4 regions of the Variovorax defluvii genome follow, and region 4 is predicted to be linked to each of the others. Evidence: predicted binding sites of a transcription regulator. Region 4 holds the regulator's gene; each other region holds the start of a gene.
What was found. The regulator sigma-54, encoded in region 4, starts transcription at its own class of promoters, with help from an activator protein. The targets are predictions, from matches to a motif close to TGGCANGNAANCTGCTTT.

Region 1 (7,091 bases), on a different contig from region 4:
CGACCTGATGCTGCCCGGCGAGGATGGCCTGACGCTGTGCCGCGACCTGCGCACGGGCAAGCACAAGGCGATTCCCATCCTCATGCTGACGGCGCGCAGCGAGGAAGCCGATCGCATCCTCGGCCTCGAGATGGGTGCCGACGACTACCTCGCCAAGCCCTTCTCCGCCCGCGAACTGCTGGCGCGCATCCGCGCGGTGATGCGCCGCACGCGCGCGCTGCCGCCCAACATGCGCTCCACCGAGTCGGCCCGGACGCTGGCCTTCGGCGACTGGCAACTGGACACCGTCGCCCGCCACCTGGTCGACGCCGGCGGCACGCTGGTCCCCCTGAGCGGTGCCGAGTACCGGCTGCTGCGCATCTTCCTCGACCATCCGCAGAAGGTGCTGAGCCGCGACCAGTTGCTGAGCCTCACCCAGGGCCGCGAGGCGGAGCTGTTCGAGCGCTCGATCGACCTGCTGGTCAGCCGCTTGCGGCAGCGGTTGCGCGACGATGCGCGCGAGCCGCGCTACATCAAGACTGTGCGCAGCGAGGGCTATGTCTTCGCATCGGGGGTGGAGGCGGTGGACTAAGGTCCCCTCGCCTGAGGCAGTCCTTCATAGGCACGCGGGCGCCTGTCCGGCTGCATGCGTTGCCGGGCCGTGATCGCATGGCAGCTCAGCGGATGGCGGATCTCGTGCGAGATGCCGCCCGCCAGGAAGAGCAGGGCGAACCAGATCTTCTTCATGTCATGAACCCGATGGTGACGGCTGTGACGGCGCCGGCTGCGCCAGCAGCGCCTGGATCTTCTTCTCTGTCTCGCCATAGCGCCCTTCGCCGAAGTGCGAGTAGACGATCTTCCCTTGCTTGTCGATCAGGTAGACGGCCGGCCAGTACTGGTTGTTGAACGCCCGCCAGGTCGCGTAGCTGTTGTCCTGCGCCACGGCATGCTGGATCTGCAGGCGCTTGACCGCGTCCTGCACGTTCTTGGTCGACTTCTCGAAGGCGAACTCCGGCGTGTGCACACCCACTACCACCAGGCCCTGGTCCTTGTACTTCTGGTGCCATTCCTTGACGTAGGGCAGGTGGTTCAGGCAGTTGATGCAGGTGTAGGTCCAGAACTCGACCAGCACCACCTTGCCGCGCAGTTCGTCGAGCTTCAGCGGGGGCGAGTTGATCCAGGTGTCGATGTTCTGGAAGTCGGGGGCCTGGCGGATTTCGCCCGCCGGCAGTTCACCGCCAGTCCCCGGCGTGGCGAAGCCGAGGACGGCCACCGAGGCGGCAGCGGCCATCGTGAGCGGCAATGCGATGGATCGGATGTTCATGTCATGACCTCGTGGCGGTGGAATGGCTGCATTCTTCGACGTCCGCGGCGCGCGCGAGCGGATTGCGTATGCCTCTGTATCCGCGGGAGGCAGGCATACAGTGCGTTTCGCATCCGCTCACCGGCATCTGCATCGACAACTTCGGTGCCGGGCCCGCGCCGGTTACGGGTTTGCAGGATCAGGCAAGAAGCGTCCGCGAATCGGCTAACGCTCCGCGGCCTCGCGTTCCTAGACTTCCCTCCCATCACCGCGACAACTGCGTCGCAGGCGCTTCATCGAGGAACGGAATATGTCGGGAATCCAGGACAAAGTTGTCGCCATCACCGGGGCCAGCAGCGGCATCGGCGCGGCCACCGCCAGGCTGCTGGCCCGGCGCGGGGCCCGCGTGATGCTGGGGGCACGCGGCATCGGCCGCCTCGACGCACTGGCACGCGAGATCACCGAGGCCGGCGGCACGGCCCACTACCAGGCGCTGGACGTGGTGCGACCCGCCAGCATGCAGAACTTCATCGACGAGGCCCAGGCGGTCTTCGGCCGGATCGACATCCTGATCGACAACGCGGGCGCGATGGCCACGGCCCCGGCCCGGTTGGCCGATGCAGGCGTGACCGTGTTCTCGCCCGAGGATCTCGCACGCGCCGTCGGCGCCATCTTCGAGTTCGCTGAAGTGGACACGGAGATGGAGACGCTGGCCACCGCCACCGGTTAGGGCCGCCGCAGCCTCTCCGGACCGAACGCGGCATGCGCGGCATGCGCGCGCTGGCACGCCGCTTGCATCACATCTTGTACACAAGACAGGATGCTTGACGATGGTGCATGAAGCAGCAGCCCCGTTTCGCGGCGTGGCCCGGATGCAGGACCCGCCCGCCGGCGCCGCCAACGCCTGGATCGCACGCCTGGACACGCCCCTGGCCGGCGCGGCGCAGGGCCCCTTGGCGGGCTTGCGCTTCGCCGCCAAGGACAACATCGACGTGGCCGGCGTGCCGACCACCGCCGGCTGCGCGGATTTCTCGCGCACGCCGGTGGCCCACGCCCATGTGGTGCAGCGCCTGCTCGATGCCGGTGCAAGCGTGGCGGGAAAGACCAACCTCGACCAGTTCGCCTGCGGCCTGAACGGCACGCGCTCGCCCTACGGCGCAGTGCCCAACAGCTTCGATGCGCGCTACGTCGCGGGCGGCTCCAGCTCCGGCTCGGCCTTCGTGGTGGCCACGGGCGAGGTGGACTTTGCCCTCGGCACCGACACTGCAGGCTCGGGTCGCGTGCCGGCCGGCCTCAACAACATCGTGGGCCTGAAGCCCTCGCGCGGATTGATCAGCGCGCGCGGCGTGGTGCCGGCCGCCCAGAGCGTGGACTGCGTGTCCATCTTCGCGCCCACCGTCGGCATGGCATGGCGCGTGATGAAGGCGGCGATGGGCTTCGACGCCGCCGATCCTTACTCGCGCCGGCTGGTGCTGGCGGCGCAGCCCCTGCCGGCGCGCTTCCGCTTCGGCCTGCCGCGCTCGCCGCGCTTCTTCGGCGATGCGCTCTCGCTGGCCGCCTTCGAGCAGGCGGTCGCGCAGATGGTGGCGCTCGGCGGCACGCCCATGCCCATCGACTACACGCCCCTGGCCGAGGCCGCGGCCATGCTCTACGACAGCGCCCTCGTGGCCGAGCGCTACGCCGCGGTGCGCAGCTTCTTCGACGGCCACCAGAACCGGGTGATCGAACCCGTGCGCAGCATCCTGGCCGACGGCCGCCGCTACAGCGCCGCCGACTACGTCGAGGCACGCACCCGCCTTCAGGCGCTGGCCCGGCGTGCCGAGGCCCTGTGGGAGGGCCTCGACCTGCTGGTGGTGCCCACCTTTCCCTCCCACTACACCATCGACGCGATGCGCGCCGCCCCGGTGGTCCTCAACCGCAACCTGGGCGAGTACACCAACTTCGTCAACCTGCTGGACTACGCCGCACTGGCCGTGCCCTCGGGCCTGCGGGAGGACGGGCTGCCCTTCGGCATCACTCTGATCGGCCCCTGCGGCAGCGACCTGCAACTGGCCGGGCTGGGGCAGCGCTTTCATCACGCGACCGGCCTCACGCAGGGCGCCACCGGCCGCCCCTTGCCCGCGCCCGAGCCGCTGCCGCTGGAGGCGGCCACGCCCACCGTGCAGATCGCCGTCGTCGGTGCCCACCTCTCGGGCATGCCGCTGAACGGGCAGCTCACCGAGCGCGGCGCCATCCTCGCCGCGCAGACGGCCACGGCGCCGCACTATCGGCTGTACGCGCTGCCGGGCACGGTGCCGCCCAAGCCCGGCCTGGTGCGCGTCGCACCGCCGGACGGCGCGGCCATCGCCGTCGAGGTGTGGCAGATGCCGCTGGCGCACTACGGCAGCTTCGTCGCCCTGATCCCGGCGCCGCTGGGCATCGGCACGCTGGAGCTCGCCGATGGCAGCCGTGTGCAGGGCTTCCTGTGCGAGCCGCTGGCGCTCGAAGGCGCAGAGGACATCACCCGGCTCGGCGGCTGGCGCCGCTACATCGAATCCCGCGAGGCATGACATGGTGCTTTTCCATGCGCATTGCCTCCTCCGGCCCCTCGCAGCGCTGCCGCGGCCGAAGTTGCTGCTGCTCGCCAAGCGGCCGACCCGCGTGGCCGAGATCTTCGCGCGCGGCGATGCATGGCCGCGCACGGTCGAGACCTTGCGCGCGCCCAGCTTGGTCGCGGCGAAGAAGCAGAGCCTCGAAATCTTCCGGCGCGAAGTCCGTCGATGAAATGGCTCCCTGGCATGGTCTTCGCGTGATCCAAGGCGGAGAAGCTGTGAACGAAGGACGGCACGACATGACGCCCAAGACGATCGAAGCCTATGTCGACGCGGCGGCCGCCGCGCTCGACCTGCCCCTGCGCCCGGACCACCGCGCCGGCGTGCTGCGCTACCTGGCCCTGGCCGCGGAGTTCGCGGCGGTGGTCGAAGCGGTGCCGCTCGATGCGCACGACGAACCCGCGGTCCACTTCACGCCGGTGGTGCACACGGAGTGGTCGGAATGACGCCGGCGGCCCTGCTCCTGAAGGATGCCGCGGCCATGGCGCAGGCCGTGCGCTCCGGTGCCGTGAGCGCGGTCGCCCTGGTGCAGGCCAGCCTGGACCGCATCGCGGCCACCGACAGCCGCATCAACGCCTTCACCGGCGTGATCCGCGAGCGCGCCTTGCGCCGCGCCGGGCAGGTGGATGCCTCGCTCGCGTCCGCGCACGGCGTGCGCACCGGCGAGCTGCCGCTGCTGGGCGTGCCCTTCGCGGTCAAGAACCTGTTCGACATCGCGGGGCTGCCCACCCTGGCCGGCTCGAAGATCGAGGCCGGGCGCGAACCCGCACGCGGCGATGCCACCCTGGTGCGCAGGCTCGAGCGCGCGGGCGCCGTGCTGGTGGGCGCGCTCAACATGGACGAGTACGCCTACGGCTTCACGACCGAGAACAGCCACGTGGGCGCGACGCACAACCCGCACGACCTGGATCGCATCGCGGGCGGCTCCTCCGGCGGCTCCGGCGCGGCGGTCGCGGCCGGGCAGCTGCCACTCACGCTGGGTTCGGACACCAACGGCTCGATCCGCGTGCCGGCCTCGCTCAACGGCGTGTTCGGCCTCAAACCCACCTTCGGCCGCCTGCCGCGCACGGGCAGCTACCCCTTCGTCTCCAGCCTGGACCACCTGGGCCCCTTCGCGCGCACGGTGCGCGACCTCGCGTTGGCTTACGACGCGATGCAGGGCCCCGAGCGGCTCGGGCCGCGCGACCCCGGCTGCGCGCAGCGCGACATCGAGCCGGTCACGCAGAGCCTGACGCGCGGCGTGCAGGGGCTTCGCATCGGCGTGCTCGGCGGCTGGTTCCGGCAGCACGCGCAGCCCGAGGCGCTCGCAGCGGTGGACACGGTGGCGCGGGCGCTCGGCGCCAGCCGGATGGTCGAGCTGCCGATGGTCGAGGCCGGCCGCGCCGCGGCCTTCCTCATCACCAATGCGGAGGGTGCCGCGCTGCACCTGGAGGACTTGCGCGCGCGGCCGCAGGACTTCGAGCCGCTGTCACGCGACCGTTTCCTGGCCGGCGCGCTGCTGCCGGCGGCCTGGGTGGCGCGTGCCCAGCGCGTGCGCCGCCTCTACGCCGAGCAGTCGGCCCGTGTCTTCGAACGCTTCGACATCCTGCTGGCCGCGGCCACCCCCTGCGCCGCCACACCGATCGGCGCGGAGTGGATCGAGCTGCACGGCCGGCGCATGCCGCTGCGCCCCAGCCTGGGCGTGCTGACCCAGCCCATCTCCTGCCTCGGCCTGCCCGTGTGCGCGGTGCCGGTGTGGGGTGCGCACGAGCGGCTGCCGATCGGCGTGCAGGTCATCGGCGCGCCCTGGCGCGAGGACCTGGTGTTGCGCGTGGCCGCCGCGCTCGAATCCGCAGGCGTGGTTCAGGCACCGGTGGCGAGGCTCGCATGAAAGACGCCACGACGCCTTCCGTCAACCTGCCCGAGGTGCTGGCCGAGGTCGAGGCCGCCTTCGCGCGCTACGAGGACGCGCTGGTCCACAACAAGGTCGAGGTGCTCGGCGAACTCTTCTGGGACAGCCCGCACACGCTGCGCTACGGCGCGACCGAGAACCTCTACGGCTACCCGGCCATCCAGGCCTTCCGCGCGGCGCGCTCCGCGCAGGGCCTGGCGCGCCGGGTGCTGCGCACCGTCATCACCACCTACGGCCGCGACTTCGCGACGGCGAACTGCGAGTTCCAGCGCGAGGGCAGCACCAGGACCGGCCGCCAGAGCCAGACCTGGATGCGCACCGCCCAGGGCTGGCGCGTGGTGGCTGCGCACGTGAGCTTCATCGAAGCTGAATCCCCGACCCCTTCCACTCCCGGAGCACACCCATGAGCCAGTTGAACCGCCGCGAATCCATCCAATCCCTTGCCGCGCTCGCCTCCGCGTCCACCCTCGCTGGCTGGAGCGCACTGGCCCGCGCGCAGAAGCCGCTGACCGTGGGCGTGATCTACGTCGGCCCGCGCGACGACTACGGCTACAACCAGGCGCACGCCCAGGCCGCGGCCGAGTTGAAGAAGCTGCCCGGCATCAAGGTGGTCGAGGAAGAGAACGTGCCCGAGACCGCGGCCGTGCAGAAGACCATGACCGGCATGATCGCGCAGGATGGCGCGAAGCTGCTGTTTCCCACCTCCTTCGGCTACTTCGATCCGCACATCCTGGCGCTCGCGCCCAAGAACCCGGAGGTGCGCTTCTCGCACTGCGGCGGCCTGTGGGCCGAGGGAAAGCATCCGAAGAACGTGGGCAGCTTCTTCGGCTACATCGACGAGTGCCAGTACCTCAACGGCGTGATCGCCGGGCACATGACCAAGAGCAACAAGATCGCCTTCGTGGCTGCCAAGCCGATCCCGCAGGTGCTGCGCAACATCAACGCCTTCACCCTCGGTGCGCGCTCGGTCAAGCCCGGCATCACCTGCAGCGTGATCTTCACCGGCGACTGGTCGATGGCGGTGAAGGAGGCCGAGGCCACCAACAGCCTGGCCGACCAGGGCTGCGACGTCTTCACCATGCACGTGGACGGCCCCAAGGTGGTGGTCGAGACCGCGGCCAAGCGCGGCAAGATGGTCTGCGGCTACCACGCGAGCCAGGCGAAACTGGCGCCCAACGCCTACCTCACCGGCGCGGAGTGGAACTGGCTCACTGCCTACAAGGCCGTCGTCGAGGCGGCGCAGTCCGGCAAGCCGCATCCCAACTTCCTGCGCGGCGGGCTGAAGGAAGGCTACGTGAAGATGTCGGCCTACGGACCGATGGTGAGC
Region 2 (7,091 bases), on a different contig from region 4:
AGGCCGCGCCCTCGCCGAGCGCGAAGCCGCTGCGGTCGCTGGCGAAGGGCCGCACGGCACGCGCCGCCTCGCCGGGCGCGAAGGCGGCGAGGGTCTGCATGGCCTGCCAGGCGAGCACCACGCCGGGCACGATCAGCGCCTCGCTACCGCCGGCGATGGCGAGGTCGACCTCGCCGCGCTGCACGGCCTTGGCGGCCTCGGCCAGCGCCACGCCCGAGGAGGCGCAGGCCACCGAGTAGGTGAGGACCGGGCCCTGGGCCTGGCGGCGCATCGCGATCTGTGCGGCCGGGGCGTTGGGCATGAAGGCGGGAATGGTCAGAGGTGGCACGCGGCCGCTGGCGCTGCGGTAGGCGGCCTCCAGCGCGGCGGCGCCACCCATGCCGCAGCCGGCGTAGATGCCGATGCGCTCGGGGGCGACATCCTGCGGGGCGCCGGCGTCTCGCACCGCCAGCTCGGCCGCGGCCACGGCGAGCTGGCTCACGCGGTCCACGCCGGCCAGCTGGAGCTTGGTGAACCAGCGCAGTTCGTCGAAGGGGGCAAGGGCGGCGGCGGCGGGCCTGGGAAGTTCGGGGAACACGGGCTGCAGCGCGGATTCCCCGCGCATCAGCGCGTCGAACATCGCGCCGGCATCGTCGCCGTGCGGGCTCACGACGCCCAGCCCGGTGACGGCGACTTGCACCACGCGCACCTACTTGGCCTGGGCCGTCGCGTCGCGCTCGGCCAGGAGGCGGTCGACCACGGCGGCCAGCTCGGCCAATGTGTCGATGTTCGTGTCCTGGTCCGGCATCGAGATCTTGAAATGGTCCTCGATGGCGAAGACGAATTCGACCAGGGCCAGGGAGTCGAATCCCTTGTCGCGCATCGACGCGTGGGGATCGAGCGCCGCGGCATCGAGGCCGTATTTTTCCTGGATCAGGTCCTGTAGTTGTTTCAGCGAACTCATGGGGCGAGGTCCGTCGTCGTCACGCAAAGGACCGAGGGGTCATCGGTGGGGGATGATATCCGCTCGCCCGAACGCGCGCGTGGTCCCGCGGGCCGGGCGGGGCCGCCAGTGCATCGACGGCAAGGCGAAGGCGATGCCCAGCAGCGCGCCGGCCACCGCATCGAACACCACGTGCTGCTTGACGGCCAGCGTCGACCAGGCGATGGCGGCGAACCACAGCCAGTTCACCAGCCGTGGCCAAGCCGGCGCGCGGGCCTGGCGGAGCACGTCGTGGATGCGGATGGCCGTGAACATCGCGACCGCCACGTGCATCGAGGGACAGGCGTTGCCGGGCGCATCCACGCCCTGCAAGAGCGCGAAGCCCGGAAAGTCGGAGCTGCCGGCCATGCCCGCCGGGACCTGTGTCGGCCACAGCAGGAACAGGCCCAGCCCGCCGAGACACAATGCGCCGACCCACAGGCCGTAGACCACCAGCTCCCGGAAGTTCGCCTGCAAGCCCGGCGCCACGCCCACGTAGAGCCACAGCGAGAAGTAGGCCACCAGCATTTCGGGCTGGAAGGGAATGAGGGAATCGAGCACGGTCAGCGGCATCACCGCCACCGGGTGCGCCGGATGCCGCAGCAGCTGGAAGTAGCCGATGAAGAACAGCCAGGTGAAGACCGTGACGCCGACGATCTTCAGCGCCAGCAGGTGACGGATGCGGAAGCGGAGGTCGGCGGTCCAGGTCGGCGCGGGGGAAGAGGGCATGTGCGGGCAGGTGGGTGTGCGTCGAGGTCGAACACCGTATCCTGCACGAACACCCGAGCATGCCTTGTTTCGTGCCCATGCGGAACCCTCGTCGCCGGACGTGGCGCCTGTTCCTCATCCGAGCGCGGGCAGCACCGTCCCCCGGCATTCGCCGAAGCCGATGCGCGCACGGCCCGGCTTTTCGCACCAGCCGCGCAGCAGCACCGCGTCGCCGTCTTCCAGGAAGGTGCGGGCTTCGCCCTCGGCCAGCGCGATCGGCGACTGCCCCGCGCGCGTGAGTTCGATGATCGCGCCCGCTTCGCCCGGTCCAGGGCCCGAAACGGTGCCGCTGCCGAACAGGTCACCCGCCTGCAGGCTGCAGCCGCCCACGGTGTGGTGCGCCACCATCTGCGCGATGCTCCAGTACTGGTGCCGGAAGCTGGTGGACGACAGGCGCGAGGGCCCGCGGCCCGATCCGCGTGCCTTGGCGCTTTCGAGCCAGACCTCCATCCGGATGTCGAGGGCGCCGTGCGCGCGGTTGCCTTCGTCCTCGAGGTAGGCCAGCGGCTGGGGATGGTCCGCGGGCCGTGTCCAGGCCTGGCGGTAGGGGGCCAGCGCCTCCAGCGTCACGATCCACGGCGACACGGTGGTCGCGAAGTTCTTGGCCTGGAAGGGGCCCAGCGGCGCATCTCCCAGAACTGGATGTCGCGTGCCGACCAGTCGTTGAGCAGGCACAGGCCGAAGATGTGCGCGTCTGCGTCGGCGAGGGGGATCCGTTCGCCGATGGAGGTGTAGAAGTCGGTGTAGTCGCCGACCCGCGCCGGCAGCTTGAATTCCACCTCGGCCTGCGGCACCAGGCACGCGCGCAGCTCGGCGACCGAGGCGGCCGGCGCATCCGATGTAGGCCTCGGCCAGCGGGTCGAACTAGCTGCGCAGCACGCGGTCGGCCTCCTCGGTCGCGTGGTAGAGCTCGCGCGCGACCAGCAGCGCGTAGTACTCGCCCTCCGAGCTGGCGCGTAGCGCGAGCACCGGCGCGGTGAAGGCTTCGATGATGCGCGGCAGCGTGCGCGCGTCGTCCGGGTCGACGTGCACGGCACGCAGGCGCGCGAGCCGTTCCTGGATGCTGTGGCTCCAGTGCTCGAAGATCGCGTGGAAGAGCTCGTGCTTGGGGCCGAAGTAGTAGCCCACCAGCGCCAGCGGCACGCCGGCCTCGTCGGCGATCTGGCGAATGGTGACCGCGTGGTGGCCGTGCTGCGCGAACAGCTTCTCCGCCGCGAGAAGGATGGCCTGCCGGCGATCGGGCCGCGGGGGCTCGGCGCTGACAGCGGCGGCGCGGCGCGGCGGCCGTCGAAGCGGAACGAGGGGTTGCGCGGGGTCGGCCATGGCCGCGATTGAGCAAGCGTACAAACGTGTTGAACACCCGTACAAGCCCGCAAGGCGCCGGGCGGACATCGCTGGTTACACGCTTCTTGCACCACCGCGCGGGCGCGGGCTACAGTGCGCGACCGGCCGGCCGCAAGGGCGCCGGCTCACCACCAGGAGACAAGCCATGGAGCTGCGGCAGCGCGAGCACATCGACGCCGTGGTCGAGCTCACCACGCGCGGCGTGCCGCCGCCTACGCTGGTCCGGCAGCACGACGAAGTCATCCGTTCGTCTTGGCAGCGCTGCGTGCACGAGCACGGCCTCGACCCCACGCGCATGCAGGAGGCGCGCATCCTGCCCTGGGGCGAGCTGCGCGAGCACCAGGAGCGGCTGGAGGACTTCACGCAGATCGCGCGCCACGGCCTCACGGCGCTCTACCAGCAGGTGGCCGGCACCGGCTACGTGGTGCTGCTGACCGATGCGCAGGGCGTCACCGTCGACTATCTGGGCGATCCCAACTCCGGCGTGAGCCTGCGCCGCGCGGGCCTGTACCTCGGCGCCGAATGGACCGAGACGCATGCGGGCACCTGTGCCGTGGGCACCGCGCTGGCCACCGGCGAAGCGCTGACCGTGCACCAGGCCGACCACTTCGACGCCACGCACATTCCGCTGACCTGCACGGCGGCGCCGGTCTTCGAATCCAGCGGGCGGCTCAACGCGATCCTGGACATCTCCGCGCTGGTGTCGCCGGGACCGAAGGCCAGCCAGCAGCTTGCGCTGCAGCTGGTGAAGATCTACGCACACCACATCGAGAACGCGCAGTTCGTGCGCGCGCACCGCGACGACTGGATCCTCAAGCTCCATGCCGCACCGGCCTTCGTCGACGTCAATCCCGACTACCTGGTCGCGCTCGATGCGGGGGGGCGCATCGTGGGCCACAACCACCGCGCGCGGCAGCTGCTCGAGGCCGAGCTGGGCCTGCCGGCGGGCGATCCGCGCGGCGACAACCCCTTGCTGGGCCGGGCCTTCGAGGGCCTGTTCAACGTGCGCTTCGATGCGCTCGGCCAGTACCTCTACGCGCGCCCCAGCGAGCAGCGGGTGGTGACGCTGGCGCGCAGCGGCGATGCGCTGTTCCTCGGCGCGGTGCCGCCGATGGAACGCATCGCCTCGGCGAGCCGCAGCGATCCGCCCGCGGCCGTCGTTCCCGCGCCGCTCGCGGCCCTGAGCGGCGGCGATGCGGCGCTGCAGCGCCAGCTCCAGCGCGCCGCGCGCCTGGTCGATTCGCCGATCAACCTGCTCATCCACGGCGAGACCGGCAGCGGCAAAGAGTATTTCGCCAAGGCCCTGCATGCGGCCAGCGCGCGCAGCCGGCGGCCCTTCATCGCGGTGAACTGCGCCGCCATTCCGGAGACGCTGATCGAGAGCGAGCTGTTCGGCCACCTGCCCGGCAGCTTTTCGGGTGCGGGCAGCAAGGCCAAGCGCGGGCTGATCCAGGAATCCGACGGTGGCACGCTCTTTCTCGACGAGATCGGCGACATGCCGCGCGAACTGCAGTCGCGCCTGCTGCGGGTGCTGGCGGAGCGCGAGGTTCTCTCCATCGGCGCGACGCGCGCGGTGCCGGTCGACATCCGCGTGATCTCGGCGACGCACCACCCGCTGGAGCGGCTGGTGCGCGAAGGGCGCTTCCGCGAAGACCTCTACTACCGGCTCAACGGCGCCCACTTCGCCTTGCCGCCGCTGCGCGAGCGCAGCGACCTGGACTGGCTGATGCGCAAGCTGCTGGGCGAGGCCGTCGCGCTGTCGCCCGCGGCGCGCGAGCGCCTGCATGCACACCGCTGGCCGGGCAATCTGCGCGAGTTGCGCAATGTGCTGGAGTACGCGCGCGCCGTGTCCGAGGGCGGGCGGATCGAGGTGCATGACCTGCCGGATGGCTTCGGCAATGACGACGCGCATGCCGCCGCGGCGCCCTCGCCGCACGTGCATGTGCATCCCAACGACCCGCACCACCTGCCGCCGGAGGGCATGCTGCTCATGCAGTACCTGCGCGCCGCCAGCTGGAACCTCAGCGCGGTCGCGCGCCAGCTGGGCATCAGCCGCATGACGCTGTACCGCCGCATGGCGCGGCTGGGCATCCAGTCGCCCAACCGGCGCGACATCGACGAAGGCTGAACCTCCGTCCGAGCCGCTGCGCGTTCCAGCTGTATCGCGTGCGACAGGGGCACGTGTGACACCTGTATCGCGCGCGCCCCGGCAGGGGCCACGAGCGGCTGATTTTCCAAGGGTTATCCCGTGCTTTTGCGGCGCTTTCCGGTGCCTCTGCGCGGGCTGCGCGGGTGGCACGTCACTTGCGAAAACGGGGTGCGAACCACCAACAGGAGACACCCCGCATGCACGGCATCGCCCCCGCAGGGCAAGCGCAGCGACAGACCACGGTCGGCATCATCGCCAACCCCGTGTCGGCGCGCGACATCCGCCGCGTGGTGGCCAATGCCAACAGCCTGCAGCTGGCGGACAGGGTGAACATCCTGCTGCGGCTGCTCGCCGCGCTGGGCAGCTGCGGCATCGCACGCGTGTGGATGATGCCGGACCGCGAAGGCCTGCGGCCGATGCTTCGCCGTCATCTCGATCGGCTGCATGCCTCGGCCGACGAGGGCACGCTGCTGCCGCAGGTCGCATGGCTGGAGATGCCGGTCACGGGCAGCGTCGAGGACAGCTTCCGCGCCGCGCGCCTGCTGCACGAGGCCGGCGTCGCGGCGATCGTGGTGCTGGGCGGCGACGGCACCCACCGTGCGGTCGTGCGCGAATGCGGCGAGGTGCCGATCGCAGGCCTGTCCACCGGCACCAACAACGCCTACCCCGAGATGCGCGAGGCCACCGTGGCCGGCCTGGCCGTGGGCCTGTATGCGGCGGGGCACATTCCCGATGCGGTGGCGCTGGCACCCAACAAGCGGCTGGACGTCCGTGTCAACGCCGGCCGTGCCGATGAGCGGCGCGACATCGCGCTGGTCGACGTGGCGATCTCCAGCGAGCATTTCATCGGCGCGCGCGCCTTGTGGAAGGCCGAGACGCTGTCCGCGGTCTACCTGGCCTATGCGGAGCCCGAGTCGATCGGCATCTCCGCCATCGGCGGGCTGCTGGCACCGGTGGGCCGGCGCGAGCCCGGCGGCCTGGCGATCGCGCTGGCGCCCGACGGCCGCACGCGTCTGCGTGCGCCGATCGCCCCGGGCCTGGTGCGGCCGGTCTCGATCAGCGGTTGGCATCACCTGGCCGGCGGCGTGCCCTGCCGCGTGCGCCAGGCCGGCGGCGTGGTCGCGCTGGACGGCGAACGCGAGATCGCCTTCGGCGCGTCCGACGAGGTCACGGTCACGCTGCGCGAGCGCGCCTTCCACTCGATCGACGTGGCGGCCTGCATGCGTCACGCGGCGCACGCCGGCCTCATGCGCGCCGAGGTGCCGGCCCCCGACATCGCTTCCCCCACCCCCCGTCCACTTTCAAGGAGACAGGCATGACCGCCAACGCCAGAAGCGCCGAATCGGCGCACCTGCCCATCGACCGGCCCGAGCTGCTCGCGTGCTACCGGAAGATGCGCACCATCCGCGAATTCGAGGAGCGGCTGCACGTCGACTTCTCGCGCGGCGACATCCCGGGCTTCGTCCATCTCTATGCGGGCGAGGAGGCGGCCGGCGTCGGCATCCTGCACCATCTGCACGACGGCGACCGCATCGCCAGCACGCATCGGGGCCATGGCCACTGCATCGCCAAGGGCGTGGACGTGGTCGCGATGATGAAGGAGATCTACGGCCGCACCGGCGGCTCCTGCAACGGAAAGGGCGGCTCGATGCACATCGCCGACCTGTCCAAGGGGATGATGGGCGCCAACGGCATCCTCGGTGCCGGCGCGCCGCTGATCTGCGGCGCCGCGCTCGCGGCCAAGTTCCGCGGCAAGGGCGAGGTCGGCATCACCTTCACCGGCGACGGCGCCTCCAACCAGGGCACTTTCCTCGAGAGCCTGAACCTGGCCGCGGTGTGGAACCTGCCTGTCATCTTCGTCATCGAGAA
Region 3 (7,091 bases), on a different contig from region 4:
AGTCGATCTTCAACATCCCGATCTTCGGTTCCGTGAAGGAAGCCGCCCAGCAGACCGGCGCCACGGTGTCCGTGATCTACGTGCCGCCGGCGGGTGCCGCCGCCGCCATCTGGGAAGCCGCCGAGGCCGACCTCGACCTCGCCATTTGCATCACCGAGGGCATCCCGGTGCGTGACATGCTCGAGGTGCGCAACAAGATGAAGGCCAAGGTCGCCGCCGGCGGCAAGGAAACCCTGCTGCTCGGCCCGAACTGCCCCGGCCTGATAACGCCCGACGAGATCAAGATCGGCATCATGCCCGGCCACATCCACCGCAAGGGTCGCATCGGCGTGGTCAGCCGCTCCGGCACGCTGACCTACGAAGCCGTGGCGCAGCTCACCGAGATCGGCCTGGGCCAGTCGAGTGCCGTGGGCATCGGCGGTGACCCGATCAACGGCCTCAAGCACATCGACGTGATGAAGGCCTTCAACGACGATCCCGACACCGATGCCGTGATCATGATCGGCGAGATCGGCGGCCCCGACGAAGCCGACGCTGCCCGCTGGTGCAAGGCCAACATGAAGAAGCCGGTGGTCGGCTTCATCGCCGGTGTCACGGCGCCTCCCGGCAAGCGCATGGGCCACGCCGGCGCGCTGATCTCCGGCGGTGCCGACACGGCAGAAGCCAAGCTCGCCATCATGGAAGAGTGCGGCTTCAAGATCACCCGCAACTTCTCGGAACTCGGCAAGCTGCTGAAGGCGCAGGTCTAGCCCCTTCTCTCCCGAAGCCCAAGGAGAAAAGCGCTCGCAATTCACGTTGCGGGCGCTTTTTCAATACGTGCAGTCGAAGTGGGAACAGTTTCTCTGCAAACTGCCGGCTTCCGAATGTCGGGCTGGTCACATTGTCTGGATCGACATCATTGTTTTCATTGCCGCCGTGCGTACCATCTGTTGGCCGACCTTCTGATGAGTCGGTCGTGCAATGATCTCGGCTGCTGATCCTTTCCCGATTACCCATGTCTCACCCAGGCGCTCCCGTCCTTTCTGATACCGGCTCGCTCACCTGGGATTTCGCCGCGCTCACCCATCCGGGCCGGGTGCGCGCCAACAACGAAGACACCATTGCCTACGACCCCGCTCTCGGCCTGGCGCTGCTGGCCGACGGCATGGGGGGCTACAACGGCGGCGAGGTCGCCAGCGGCATGGCCATCGCGCTGCTACAGGCCAGCTTCGGCCGCTGGCTCACCCATGCGGGGCGCGCGGCCCACCCGCGCGCCGTGCGCCGTGCTCTCCAGGCCGGCACCGACGAGGCCAATGCCGCCATCCTGGAGGCGGGCGTGGCCAATCTGCAACTGCAGGGCATGGGTACCACGCTGGTGCTGGCAGCCTTCGGGCCGCGCCGCGCGATCGTCGGCCACATCGGTGATTCCCGGTGTTACCGGCTGCGCGACGACAAGCTAGAGCTGCTCACCCGGGACCATTCCCTGCTGCAGGAGCAGCTCGACGCTGGCGCCATCACGCCCGAGCAGGCCAGCCAGTCTCCCCACCGCAACCTCGTCACCCGGGCCGTCGGCATCGAGCGCCACGTCGAACTCGAAATGCACGAGCACAGCGTGCAGGCGGGCGACCTTTTCCTGCTATGTTCCGATGGCCTGAGCGAGATGGTCCCCGACGAGCAGCTTTTGGCGATTTTGTTACAAGGGACGGAGATTTCTGAGAAGGCAACACTTTTGGTTGCATCCGCGAACGAGAATGGCGGCAAAGACAACATTTCCGTTGTTCTTGCCCGGGCCAGCTGAAGGCGCGCTGCAAGTGTCCGGGAGAGGAATTTCAGGCGCGCATTGGCGGGGCTGACCGCCGTGACACAACAAATGGGATCGAGGAGCCGGCCATGCCGAAAATGATCGTTTCGATCGACGGTGTCGTCATCAAGGAAGTGACGCTCGCGAAGGACCGCACCACGCTGGGCCGGCGGCCGTACAACGACGTCGTGATCGACAATCTCGCGATCAGCGGCGAGCACGCCGTGCTGCACATGATCGGCGGCGACGTCTACCTGGAAGACCTCAACAGCACCAACGGCACTTACGTCAACGGCCGCGCCGTCAAGAAGCAGGCCCTCGAGAACAACGACGTCATCGAGGTCGGCAAGTACAAGATCCGCTTCCTGGTGGGCGGCGCCGCGGCAGAGAGCAGCGGGTCGGCCGCCGTCGTGGCCGCTGCACCTTCCGGCCCCATTCCGCTCTCTTCCGACCCGACCGTTCACACGCCCCTCGGAGGCACCGGTGTAGCGGTCATCCGCGTGCTCTCCGGCAGTGGGGCTGGACGCGAGCTCACCCTGCAGAAGGTCGTCACCACGATCGGCAAGCCCGGTGTTGCAGTCGCGGCCGTCACCCGGCGTCTGCATGGCTACGTGGTCGCCCCCATCGACGGCGGCACCGCGCTCAATGGCGAGCCACTGGGCAATGAAGCCGTTGCCCTGCAAGATGGCGACGTGCTCGAGCTCGGCGGCACGCGGATGCAGTTCGTCGCCGGCTGAACGCCAGCAGCGGGACGGCCGTCAGCCCGGATGAACGGACTGCGGCGGCACGGCGCCCGCATCGCCATCACCTTCCTACCGGTGCTTTTCGCGCTGCTGCATGCGGCGGACGTCTGGCGTTGGCCTTTGCTGGCCCACCTCGACCAATTCATCTACGACGCTCGCCTGCGCGCCACCATGCCCGGCACGCTCGATCCCCGCATCGTGATCGTCGACATCGACGAGGCCAGCCTGGAGCAGTTCGGCCAGTGGCCTTGGAGCCGCGACAAGCTGGCTCGCCTCACCAATGAACTGATGGGCCGGCAACAGGCGGCCGTGCTCGGCTTTGACGTGCTGTTCGCCGAACCCGATGCGAGCTCCGGCTTGCCCGTGCTTCGCCAGCTCGCCGCCGGCCCCTGGCGCAACGACCCGAAGTTCGGCGCCGAGATCGAGCGCCTCGCGCCGAGCCTGGACCACGACGCCTCGTTCGCCAAGGCCCTTGCCGGGCGGCGCGTGGTGCTCGGCTACTACCTCACGCAGACGGGCGAGCCGCGCGCCAAGGGCGTCCTGCCCAAGCCGGTGCTGCCGCTCGAGGCCCTGCCGGCCGCGCGCGATCTGGCGACTCGCTGGAACGGCTTCGGTGCCAACATGGCGCAACTGGCGGCCGCCGCGCCGGAGGCCGGCTTCTTCAATGTCGTCCTCGACCCGAACGAGGATGGCGTGGTGCGTTCCGTCCCGCTGATCGCGCGCTACGAGGGCGGTGCGGCGCAATCCGGCTACTACGAATCGCTGGCGCTGGCGGTGCACCGGGTCTTGAAAGGTGGCGCGCCGTCCCTGGTGCCGGTGCTCGCGCCGCCCGGCCCGCGCGCAGGCGCCCCTGTCCTGGAGGCGCTGGTCCTGGGCAGCACCCGCAGCAGCCTGCGCATCCCCGTCGACGCCAGCGGGGGCATGCTCGTCCCCTTCCGCGGCCGGGGTGGACCCTTCGGCGGCTCCTTCCGGTACGTGTCGGCAGCCCGCTTGCTCGACGGCTCATTGGCTGCCGGTGAACTCCAGGGCAAGGCCGTGCTGATCGGCGCCACGGCGCCGGGGCTGCAGGATCTACGCGCTACGCCTGTCGATGCCGTCTTCCCTGGCGTGGAAGTGCACGCCAATATCATCTCCGGCCTGCTGGACCGACGCCTGTTCGCCGTGCCCGACTATGCGGCAGGCTACGAGTGCGCCACGCTGCTGCTTGCCGGGCTGTTGCTCGCCTTCGGCCTCACACTGTTGTCGGTGCCCCGCGCCGTGCTGCTCGCCGTGTTCACCGCCGTCGGCCTGGCTGCCTTGAACACCTGGCTCTACCTCGCCGCCGGCCTGGTCCTGCCTCTGGCCGCCGCTCTGGCGATGGTGCCCCTCGCCTTTGCCCTCAACATGAGTTGGGGCTACTTCGTCGAAGCGCGCGCCAGCCGCAACCTGGCCACTCTTTTCGGCACCTACGTGCCGCCGCCACTCGTCGACGAAATGCGTGCCGACCCCCGCCGCTACAGCATGCATGCCCAGAGCAAGGAACTCACCGTGCTGTTCTGCGACATGCGCGGCTTCACTCGGATGTCGGAGCAGATGGCCCCGGCCGAACTGCAGGCCTTCCTGAACGCCTTCTTCAGCCGCCTGGCCCGGATCATCAGCGAGCACCGCGGCACCGTCGACAAGTACATGGGCGATTGCGTCATGGCCTTTTGGGGCGCCCCGGTGGACACGGCCGACCATGCGACGCTGACGGTCGAAGCGGCCATCCACATGGCCGCGGTGGTTCAGGAGATCAACCAGTCGCACCGGGCCAGCGGCCGGCCGGAAATCAGCGTGGGCATCGGCATCAACACCGGGCTGATGAGCGTCGGCGACATGGGCTCGGCCGAGCGCCGGAGCTACACCGTGGTCGGAGACGCGGTCAATCTGGCCTCCAGGCTGGAGGGGCTGAGCGGGTATTACGGTGTCGAGATCGTTGCCAGTGCCGCCACCCGCGACGCCTCGCCCTGTTACTTATGGCAAGAGTTGGACTTGGTGCGCGTCAAGGGAAAGGCGCGCGCCGTGCACATCTTCACGCCGCTATCGCGGGCGCGCAACGCCGCGCAGGGGAAGGACGAGGCGCTCGAGCGCTGGGGCCTTACACTCGCCGCCTACCGCGCGCAGGAATGGCGGCGGGCCCAGGAACTCCTGGCGCCGCTCTTGGCGGCCGACCCGAAAAAAGTCCTTTACCGCCTCTACGCCGAACGTTTAGCCTCGCTGTCGTTGCAGCCCGAGAACCCCGACTGGGACGGCGCAACCCGGTTCGAAAGCAAATAGCAGTCACATACATACAAGGGCTCACGCAGATGCAAGTGCGCGTGTTGGGGTGCTCGGGCGCCATCGCGAAAGACTGCCGCACGACTTCGTTCCTGGTCGACAGTGATCTGCTGGTCGACGCCGGCACCGGCGTCGGCGACCTGACCTTGGATGAGATGAGCGCCATCGACGACGTGCTGCTTACCCATTCCCACCTCGACCACGTCGCCGCCCTCCCGCTGATGCTGGACGCGGTCGCCAGCCGGCGCGACAAACCCCTGCGGGTGCATGCCCAACGGGCCACCATCGAGGCGCTGCGGGCCCATGTCTTCAACAACGTCATCTGGCCCGACTTCGCGAGCATTCCCAGCCTGGAGGCGCCGTTCGTGACCTTCCACGACATCGTGATCGGGCAGGAGCTTCAGCTGGGCACCCGGGCGCTGAAGCAGATCGAGGTGCTGCCGGCCGTTCACACCGTGCCCGCCTGCGGGTTCGCCGTCCGCTGCATACATGGCAACTCGCATTGGGTCTTCAGCGGGGATACGGAGAGGAATCCGGCGTTCTGGCAACGCGTGAACCAGCTTGACGTGGGGATGCTGGTCATCGAGACCGCGTTCAGCAACCGGGAGCAGAGTCTGGCCCGACGCAGCTTGCACCTGTCGCCGGCGAGCCTGGCCGATGAATTGGCGCATATCGCACCGGATAGGGAATACCCCATCTATATCACCCATACCAAGCCTGCCGAAACAGAAGAGATCATGAGCCAGATTGCTGCGCTGGCGGATGAGCTGCAGGGTCGGGGGGGGAGGGCGTGGGACATCCGGTGGATGGAGGCGGCGGGGGTGCTGAGGGTGTGACCTGTCGCGGCGGCTTGTGACGAGATTTGTCACAGGGTGCCGTTGGGCGGCAACCACCTGTGTCACCTCGACTTGATGGTTCGTGAACTTTTGGGCAGCTTTTCGCGGCCGACGCGGGTAAGCCCCGGGATGGCACAGATGCTGCGGAAGAAGAGCGCACCGGGGGCCTTCCTCGGGCCTCTTCAACCAACCGGAGTCTTTATGAACCGTCGTTCCATCGCACGTGGTGTGCAAAAGGGTTTCACTCTTATCGAACTGATGATCGTTGTGGCGATCATCGGTATTCTGGCCGCGGTCGCGCTGCCCGCTTATCAGCAGTACACGGTCAAGGCGCGCATGTCGGAAGTCGTGCTCGCAGCGTCGGCCTGCCGCACCACTATTAGCGAAGCCGTTCAATCGATGGCAGCGACGAACGTTCCTACCGCGAACAGCTGGGGCTGCGAATCCACCGCCGGCACGAACCCGACCAAGTTCGTCAAGAGCGTGGCCACTGATGCCAACGGCAAGGTCACTGTAATTCCTGACAACACCGCTCTGGGCGTAACCCTGGCAGATGCCGACTTCATCACGCTTACGCCTTATGTTGGCACCGGCGCCGCCGCTGCCGCCGTTGACCTGAGCGCCGCCAACAAAGATCAGGGCAAGCAAATTTCCGAATGGCGCTGCACTGGCTCCACCACCGACATCAAGAAGTACCTGCCGGGTTCCTGCAAGTAAGCAAATACAACTGGAAGTGCCGAAGCCGCCTATGGGCGGCTTTTCTTTTGCCTGGACTTGCCGGCAGGAAGCGTCAGCCTTGAACTGGCGTAGCTTGCATTCCGCCACAAGCGGACAAGGAAGGACGCGCTGGAATCAGCGGCGAGCACGCATTTTTGACGTGCCTCACACCACTCTGGCAAGAGGCTGCGACCAATTGGGTAAGTGGTTTGTCATTTAGCCTCTGACCAAGAGGGCTCTACTACCAATTGCTTATCTTAGAAGCGAAAAAGGAAGAAAAAAGTCACAAGCACTTCGCCGAGCGGTCGTCGCCAAGCGACGAGCGGCCTGATGTTGATTGTGTCCAAGAACTAGCATCTTGATCACATTTAGATACGGTTACGCCGCAAAGTAGAGTGCCATCCAAACTGCCATCGAAGCAACCTTCACGAGCCACCGCTCGGGGCTTCACGCTGATCGAGCTCATGGTCGTGATCACGATGGTTGCGATTCTGATGGCGCTCGCTGCTCCTAGCTTCAGTGCGTTGGTGAAGAACACCCGGGTGTGGAGCTTCGGCAATGAATTCGTGGCCGGGGTCGGGTATGCGCGGGCCGAGGCGATCACCAGAAACAAGTGCGTGACGATGTGCGTGCCGAAGAACATCAACGCGAGCACGTTGGAATGCGCCCCAAGTGGCAACGAGTGGAATTCGGGGTGGATTATCTTTTCGAACCCCAAGT
Region 4 (7,091 bases):
CGGCGCGCGGCGCCCGGGGCGATGCCCAGGGCCAGTTGGGCCGCCTCGATGGCGATGGTGCCGCTGCCGCAGCAGGGGTCGTAGAGCGGCACGGCCGCGACCTCGCCCGTCTCGGGGTTCCACCAGCCGCTGGCGGCCAGCATGGCGGCGGCCAGGGTTTCCTTCAGCGGGGCATCGCCCTTGTCCTGGCGCCAGCCGCGCTTGAACAGCGGCTCGCCCGAGGTGTCGATGTAGAGGGTGCAGTGCGTGCTGTCCAGGTGCGCGAAGACGCGCGCATCCGGCCACCGGGTCTCGATGCTGGGCCGCACGCCGCCGGCGCGCTCGCGGAAGCGGTCGACGATGGCGTCCTTGATGCGCAGCGTCGCGAAGTTGAGGCTCTTGAGCGGGCTGTGCTGGGCCGTGGTCTCGATCTTGAAGGTGTTCTTCGGCGTGAACCAGAGCTCCCAGGCCACGCCGCCGGCGATGGCGTAGAGGTCGTGCTCGCCGCGGTAGGGCGCATGGGCCAGCTCGACCAGCACGCGCTGCGCAAGCCGGCTGTGCAGGTTGAGCCGCAGCGCCTCGCGCCAGTCGGCGCGCACGCGCACGCCGCCGCGCAGGCTGAGCAGGTCCTGGCCGGCACGGCCGGTCAGCGCATGCACCTCCTGGGCGAGTAAGTCTTCGACGCCGGCGGCGCAGGGAAGGAAAAGGGACAGCTCGTTCATGGGGATGGCCGGGCAGTATCCCATGCAGGTCCATGTCGGGTGGCGCAGCTTGCGGCACCGGGGAGTGGCGCCTTCGCGAACAAGCGAAGGCGGAACGTTCTGCGTCGCGCTTCTCTTCCAGATTGGCGGTGTGGCCTTATGCTCCGGCCATGTCCGCCGAGCTGCCGAAATCCGAGGCCGTTCCCGCCCCGCGGGTCGCGGCACGGCGCTATGGCGGGGTCGCGATGACGCTGCATTGGCTGCTGGCGCTGATGATCGTCAGCTCCTTCAGCCTCGGGCTCTACATGTCGGGCCTGCCCTTCTCGCCGATGCGCCTGAAGCTCTTCAACTGGCACAAGTGGGCAGGCATCACCATCCTGGGCCTGACCGCGCTGCGGCTGCTGTGGCGGCTGTCGCATCCGCCGCCGCCGCTGCCGGCCTGCATCGTGGAGGCCATGCCGGGCTGGCAGCTGGTGGCCCACCGCGGCACGCACCTGCTGCTGTACGTTCTGTTCTTCGCGGTGCCGCTGGCCGGCTGGGCCTACAGCTCGGCCCTGGGCTTTCCGATCGTCTGGCTGGGCCTGGTGCAACTGCCGGATTTCGTGCCGGTCGACAAGGAATTCGCCGAGGCGGTGCTCAAGCCGCTGCACCAAGGCAGCGCTTTCACACTGGCGGCCGTGGCCCTGCTGCATGCCGCCGCGGCGCTCAAGCATCACTTCGTGGACCACGACGGCCTGATGGACCGCATGTGGCCGCTCTCGCACCAGGGACATCGCCGATGAGCCTTCTCCGCACCGCATGGCGCGCGCTGTGTGTTGTCGCCCTTCTCGCCGCCGCAGGGGCCGCGAGCGCCGCCGGGCCCGAGCCGATGGCCAGGCTCGTGCCGGGCCAGGGGCAGATCGCCTTCGTGACCAAGCAGATGGGCGTGCCGGTGGAGGGCGAGTTCCGGAAGTTCGATGCCCAGATCGCCTTCGACCCGAAGAAGCCCGAAGGCGGCACGGTGGCGCTGCAGATCGACATGGCCAGCGCGACGCTGGGCGTGCCGCAGACCGATGCCGAGCTGCCCAAGGCGCCATGGTTCGACACGGCGCGCTTCCCGAAGGCGAGCTTTCAGTCCAGCGCGATCAGGAGCCTCGGCGGCGGGCGCTTCGAGGTCGCCGGCCGCCTGACCCTCAAGGGCCACGCCCAGGAACTCGTGGTGCCGGTGGCGATCACGCAATCGGCGGACCGCTCGACCGCCACCGGAAGCTTTACGATCCAGCGCCTGGCCTTCAAGGTCGGCGACGGCGAATGGACCGATACCTCGATGGTCGGCGACGAAGTGCAGGTGCGCTTCAAGCTGGTCATGACCGGGCTGCGGCCCCTTTGAATTTCGCCATGCACGCATCCACTGCCATGTCCAAGTCCGCCTCGATGATCAAGCTCGTTGCCGCCGCGGCGCTCGCGGCCGCCGCATCCCTGTCCCTCGCGCAGACCGCGCCCGAGATGGCTGCCGAGCCCGCGGGCGGGCCGGTCAAGGGCGCCAGCTACGTGGTCGACCCGACCCATACCTTCGTGATGTACGAGATGGGCCACTACGGCACCACCACCAACCGCGGCCGATTCAGCACCAAGGACGGCACCATCAAGATCGACGGCAGCGGCCAGGGCGGCAAGATCGACATCACGATGGACATCAGCTCCATCAACACCGGCGTGGACCTGCTCAACCGCCACGTGCTGAGCAAGGACTTCTTCAACGTCGCGGAGTTTCCGCTGGCGCGCTTCGTGGCCGACAAGATCGACTTCAGCGGCGACAAGGTCACCGAGGTCGAAGGCGCGCTCACGCTGATGGGCAAGACCAGGCCCATCAAACTCAAGGCCAACCGCTTCGGCTGCTACATGAGCCCGCTGATCAAGCGCCAGGTCTGCGGCGGCGACTTCGAGACGACGGTGGCGCGCAGCGACTGGGGCATCACCTGGGGCATTCCCTTCGGCTTCGAGGACCGGGTGCGCCTGCTGGTGCAGGTGGAGGCGGTGAACATCACGGGCGGGAGCTGAAGGGCCTGGGCCCGACTGCGCTGGGGCGGTCGCCGTCTGCGGTCACCTCCGCCTTCAGAGCAGGCTCTCCGGCGCGAGCGGCGCGATGAGCTCCAGCATCAGCCGGTCCCACAGTGTCGAATCCGGTTCGCTGGTCAGCACCTGCTCCTCGCCGCCCTCGTCGCTCACCCATTCGATGCGCTCGGTGCCCGGCGCGAAGCGCACCCGGTAGGCGCCCTGCTGCTTGAGGACGTCGATCAGCTTGAGCACCTGCTGCGCCATCTCGCGGCTGAAGATGATCAGGCCGATCTCGGTGTTGTGCACGTCCGAGCGCGGATCGAAGTTCATCGAGCCGACGAAGAGGACCCGGCCGTCGATCACGGCCGACTTGGCGTGCAGCCGCCCGACCTGGGTGCCGAACAGGCCCAGGCGCACGCTGCGGCGGGTGCGCTGCGAGCTCAGCTCGTGAATCTCGGCACCGAGCCGGAGCATGTCGGGCCGGTAGCGCCGGTAGCCGGTGTGGACCACCGGTTCGTCGGTGGCAGCCAGGGAGTTGGTGACCACGCTGATCTTCATGCCGCGCCCGCGCACCTCGCGCATGGCCTCCAGCCCGCCCTTGCCGGGGATCAGGTAGGGCGAGACGATGGTCACGTCGGAGCGGCCGCGGCGGATCTGCTCGATCACGTTGTAGCGGACGCTGTCGACGTCCAGCAGCGGGATGCCGCCGTAGTTCGCCTGCCTTCCGATCACGCGGTCCGGCGAGTCCGCGTAGGCCTCGGCGCGCGTCCAGATGAGGTCCAGCTTGCCGGCCTTGAGGTCCTCCACGATCGGGCTGTAGCCCAGCAGGTCGTTGGGCGCCAAAGGTCGCGGCGCGGGCGTGGTGGCGGGGCCCGTGAGCTCCTCGAAGCGGCGCTGCCGCTGCTCGCGCGGCACGGCGGTGGCGACCACCGTCTCGATGGGCCGCACGTGCTCGCTGTTCCAGTACTGGTCGAACAGGCTGGCCAGGCGCGGGATCAAAGCGCCGGCCACGAAGGTGTCGAGGTCGATGAAGTTGGCGCCGGCCGTCTGCCTGAAGTACTCGTTGCCTATGTTGCGCCCGCCGGCCACCGCCATCGCGCCGTCGGCGATGAAGAGCTTGTTGTGCATGCGCCGGTTGACGCGGGTGAAGTCGAACAGCGACGCGGAGAAGCGCCCGAGCATGCTGCCGCGGCCGGCCGGGAAGGGATTGAAGAGGCGCAGCTCCAGGTTGGGCGTGGCGGCCAGCGCGAGCAGGAGTTCGTCCTCGCCCGAGGTGTAGAGGTCGTCCATCAAGAGGCGCACGCGCACGCCTCGCAGGGCGGCATCGCGCAGGGTGCGCAGGAAGTAGCGGCCCGTCTCGTCGTTGTAGATCTGGTAGTACTGCACGTCCAGCGTGCGCTGCGCCCGGCGCGCCAGCTCCAGGCGCGTGTGGAGCGCGAAGTCGCCGCCGGGCATCAGGCGGAAGCCGCTGAGGTCGGGGTCGGGCTGCGAGGACTGCGCGATGCGGCCCAAGGGCGTGTCGGCGGACGCCGGCAAGGCCTTGGAAGGCGTGCGCTCGAACTCGGCGGGCAGCGTGGCGCAGCCGCCGGCGAAGAAGAGCACCGACATCAGGGCCAGGCCCAGACGCATCCACTGCAGCCACGGACCTGGACGGGCCCCCATCGCTACAGAGCCTTGCGCAGGTTGGCGGGCGCGATGCGCAGCGCCTCGCGGTACTTGGCCACGGTGCGGCGCGCGCACTCGATGCCCTGCTCCTTCAGCATCTCGGAGACCTGGCTGTCGGACAGCGGCTTCCTGGCATCCTCGGCACTGACGAACTGCTTGATCAGCGCCCGCACCGCGGTGCTGGAGGCATTGCCGCCGGTCTCGGTGCCCAGGGCCGAGCCGAAGAAGTACTTGAGCTCGACGGTGCCATAGGGCGTGGCCATGTACTTGGCGGTGGTCACGCGGCTGATGGTGGATTCGTGCAGGCCCAGCTCGTCGGCGATCTCGCGCAGCACCAGCGGCCGCATGGCCAGCTCGCCGTGGACGAAGTAGTTCTTCTGCCGCTCCACGATGGCGTTGGAGACGCGCAGGATGGTGTCGAAGCGTTGCTGGATGTTCTTGATGAACCAGCGCGCCTCCTGCAGCCGCTGCGACAGCGCCTGGCTGCCCTCGCCCTTGTGCGACTTCAGCGCGCCGGCGTAGATGTCGTGCACGCGCAGCCGCGGCATGACCTCCGGGTTGAGCGAGACACGGAACTTCACGTTGCTGCCCTGGCCCACGCGGGTGACGATCACATCCGGGACGATCACGTTGCGCTCCACATCGACGAAGCGGCGTCCGGGCTTGGGCTCGAGCCGGGCGATGAGCTGCAGGGCGGCGCGCACTTCTTCCTCGTTGCTGCGCGTGAGGGTGGCCAGGCGCTTGAAGTCACGCTTGGCGAGCAGTTCCATCGGCTGCTTGCAGATGGCCAGGGCGGTGCGGCGCACCTGAGCCTCTTCTTCGGTCTCGTCCTCGTCCTGCAGCGCGCGCAGCTGGATCGTGAGGCACTCCGCCAGGCTGCGCGCGCCGACGCCGGCCGGCTCCAGGCTCTGCAGCAGGCCCAGCGCAACCTGGAAGTGGTGCACCAGCTGGTCGAACTGGTCGTTGTCGTCGCCGGCCAGGCCCGAGGCCAGGGCCGGGAGGGAGTCTTCCAGGTAGCCGTCATCGTTGAGCGACTCGATCAGGAAGCGCAGCGCGGCGCGGTCGTTCTCTTCGAGGCGCAAGGCCAGCGCCTGGCGGTGCAGGAAGGACTGCAGCGACTCGTGGCTGCTGGCCAGCTCGGTGGCATCGGGGCGCTCGTCGTCACCCTGGCTGCCGCTGTTGCGCGCGGGGGCGTCGCCCCCCCACTCGCTGTCGTCCGGCGCAAAGTCGACGGTGCCGTCGCCGTCCCAGCCGGGTTCGCTGTCGGGTCCCTCGGCGGCAGGCGCGGGCTCGCCTTCGCCGGCCGCGGCGGCGCTTTCCGCCACCGAAGAAACCGCGCCGGGCGTGAACTCGGCCTCGGCCTCGGCCTCGAACTGGCGGTCGTCCTCGCGCACCGGGACGTCGGCAACCTCCAGGCCGAATTCTTCGCGCGGCGCCTCGTCGATGGTGCGTTCGAGGAAAGGGTTTTCGTCGAGCATCTGCTCGACTTCCTGGCTCAGTTCGAGCGTGGAGAGCTGCAGCAGCCGGATCGACTGCTGCAGCTGGGGCGTGAGCGCGAGGTGCTGCGAAACGCGCAGCGAGAGCCCTTGCTTCATGGCGGCGACCTCTACATCCGGAAATGCTCGCCCAGGTAGACGCGCCGTACCTCGGCGTTGTCGACGATCTCCGATGGCGTGCCTTGTGCCAGCACATGCCCGTCGCTGATGATGAAGGCGTGATCGCAGATGCCCAGCGTCTCGCGCACGTTGTGGTCGGTGATGAGCACGCCGATGCCGCGCTCCTTCAGGAAATTGATGATCCGCTGGATCTCGATCACGGCGATGGGGTCGATGCCGGCAAAGGGCTCGTCCAGCAGGATGAAGCGCGGCTGCGTGGCCAGCGCCCGCGCGATCTCGACGCGGCGGCGCTCGCCGCCCGACAGCGCCAGCGCCGGCGAGTCGCGCAGATGGTCCACGCGCAGGTCGTGCAGCAGCTCGCTCAGGCGCTCCTCGATGCGCGCCTTGGCCAGCGGGCGGGGCCGGCCGTCGCCGTTGGGCTCGCGCTGCAATTCGAGCACGGCGCGCACGTTCTCCTCGACCGTGAGCTTGCGGAAGATCGAGGCCTCCTGCGGGAGATAGCTCAGGCCCATGCGCGAGCGGCGGTGGATGGGCATGTGGGCGATAGGCTCGCCGTCGATGCTGATCTCGCCGGCGTCGGCGCGCACCAGCCCGACGATCATGTAGAAGGAGGTGGTCTTGCCGGCACCGTTGGGGCCCAGCAGGCCGACCACTTCGCCCTTGTCGACGGCCAGGGAGACGTCTTTGACCACCTTGCGGCTGCCGTAGCTCTTCTGCAGGCCGCGCGCCTCCAGGCGGCTGCCGGACGCGGCGGTGTCGCCCTTGACCATGGCCACGTCCTGCCTCACTGCCGCGCTTCCCCGCCGAGGGTGGTGCTCGAGCGCAGGCCCGGGCCGGAAGCCGGCGTCGACGGGCTTGCCGGCGTCGCGGGCGCCGCGGCAGGCGGGGCCGCCGATTTGGGCGTCAGGATCGCACGCACCCGCCCGCCCGCCGGCGCCGCCACGCCCGCATTGGGCGGCAGCGAGGAGCCGTTGACGCTGAAAGTGTCGTTGCTCTGGTCGTACACGATCAGCGAACCGCTGCTCTCGTCGTTGACGGTGGCGCCGTAGAGGCGGCGCATGACGGCGCGGCGGATGAACTTCACGTTGTCGGC

Region 1: the regulator sigma-54 is predicted to act here: its motif matches at 2,064-2,081, upstream of atzF (allophanate hydrolase).
Region 2: the regulator sigma-54 is predicted to act here: its motif matches at 5,367-5,384, upstream of ABEA07_RS06875 (ATP-NAD kinase family protein).
Region 3: the regulator sigma-54 is predicted to act here: its motif matches at 5,785-5,802, upstream of ABEA07_RS28305 (pilin).

What each region holds. Positions count from the first base shown of each region.
Region 1 is NZ_BAABGJ010000010.1:5,019-12,109, reverse strand. It holds gene ABEA07_RS06295 (response regulator) at 1-571, shown strand, start outside; gene ABEA07_RS06290 (hypothetical protein) at 568-726, opposite strand; gene ABEA07_RS06285 (thioredoxin family protein) at 728-1,303, opposite strand; gene ABEA07_RS06280 (SDR family oxidoreductase) at 1,593-2,012, shown strand; gene atzF (allophanate hydrolase) at 2,155-3,831, shown strand; partial or broken gene ABEA07_RS06270 (ABC transporter ATP-binding protein) at 3,890-4,045, shown strand; gene ABEA07_RS06265 (AtzG-like protein) at 4,113-4,319, shown strand; gene ABEA07_RS06260 (AtzE family amidohydrolase) at 4,316-5,743, shown strand; gene hpxZ (oxalurate catabolism protein HpxZ) at 5,740-6,171, shown strand; gene ABEA07_RS06250 (BMP family ABC transporter substrate-binding protein) at 6,168-7,091, shown strand, end outside.
Region 2 is NZ_BAABGJ010000010.1:135,418-142,508, reverse strand. It holds gene ABEA07_RS06905 (beta-ketoacyl-[acyl-carrier-protein] synthase family protein) at 1-679, opposite strand, end outside; gene ABEA07_RS06900 (acyl carrier protein) at 689-943, opposite strand; gene ABEA07_RS06895 (phosphatase PAP2 family protein) at 983-1,690, opposite strand; partial or broken gene ABEA07_RS06890 (fumarylacetoacetate hydrolase family protein) at 1,805-2,565, opposite strand; gene ABEA07_RS06885 (TetR/AcrR family transcriptional regulator) at 2,594-3,052, opposite strand; gene ABEA07_RS06880 (sigma-54-dependent Fis family transcriptional regulator) at 3,219-5,201, shown strand; gene ABEA07_RS06875 (ATP-NAD kinase family protein) at 5,420-6,541, shown strand; gene ABEA07_RS06870 (thiamine pyrophosphate-dependent dehydrogenase E1 component subunit alpha) at 6,538-7,091, shown strand, end outside.
Region 3 is NZ_BAABGJ010000081.1:594,175-601,265, reverse strand. It holds gene sucD (succinate--CoA ligase subunit alpha) at 1-749, shown strand, start outside; gene ABEA07_RS28325 (Stp1/IreP family PP2C-type Ser/Thr phosphatase) at 995-1,777, shown strand; gene ABEA07_RS28320 (FHA domain-containing protein) at 1,870-2,517, shown strand; gene ABEA07_RS28315 (CHASE2 domain-containing protein) at 2,548-4,818, shown strand; gene ABEA07_RS28310 (MBL fold metallo-hydrolase) at 4,848-5,654, shown strand; gene ABEA07_RS28305 (pilin) at 5,856-6,371, shown strand; gene ABEA07_RS28300 (GspH/FimT family pseudopilin) at 6,767-7,091, shown strand, end outside.
Region 4 is NZ_BAABGJ010000073.1:30,162-37,252, forward strand. It holds gene ABEA07_RS19905 (THUMP domain-containing class I SAM-dependent RNA methyltransferase) at 1-701, opposite strand, end outside; gene ABEA07_RS19910 (cytochrome b) at 851-1,462, shown strand; gene ABEA07_RS19915 (YceI family protein) at 1,459-2,049, shown strand; gene ABEA07_RS19920 (YceI family protein) at 2,094-2,720, shown strand; gene ABEA07_RS19925 (phospholipase D family protein) at 2,775-4,379, opposite strand; gene ABEA07_RS19930 (RNA polymerase factor sigma-54) at 4,382-5,977, opposite strand; gene lptB (LPS export ABC transporter ATP-binding protein) at 5,989-6,768, opposite strand; gene lptA (lipopolysaccharide transport periplasmic protein LptA) at 6,783-7,091, opposite strand, start outside.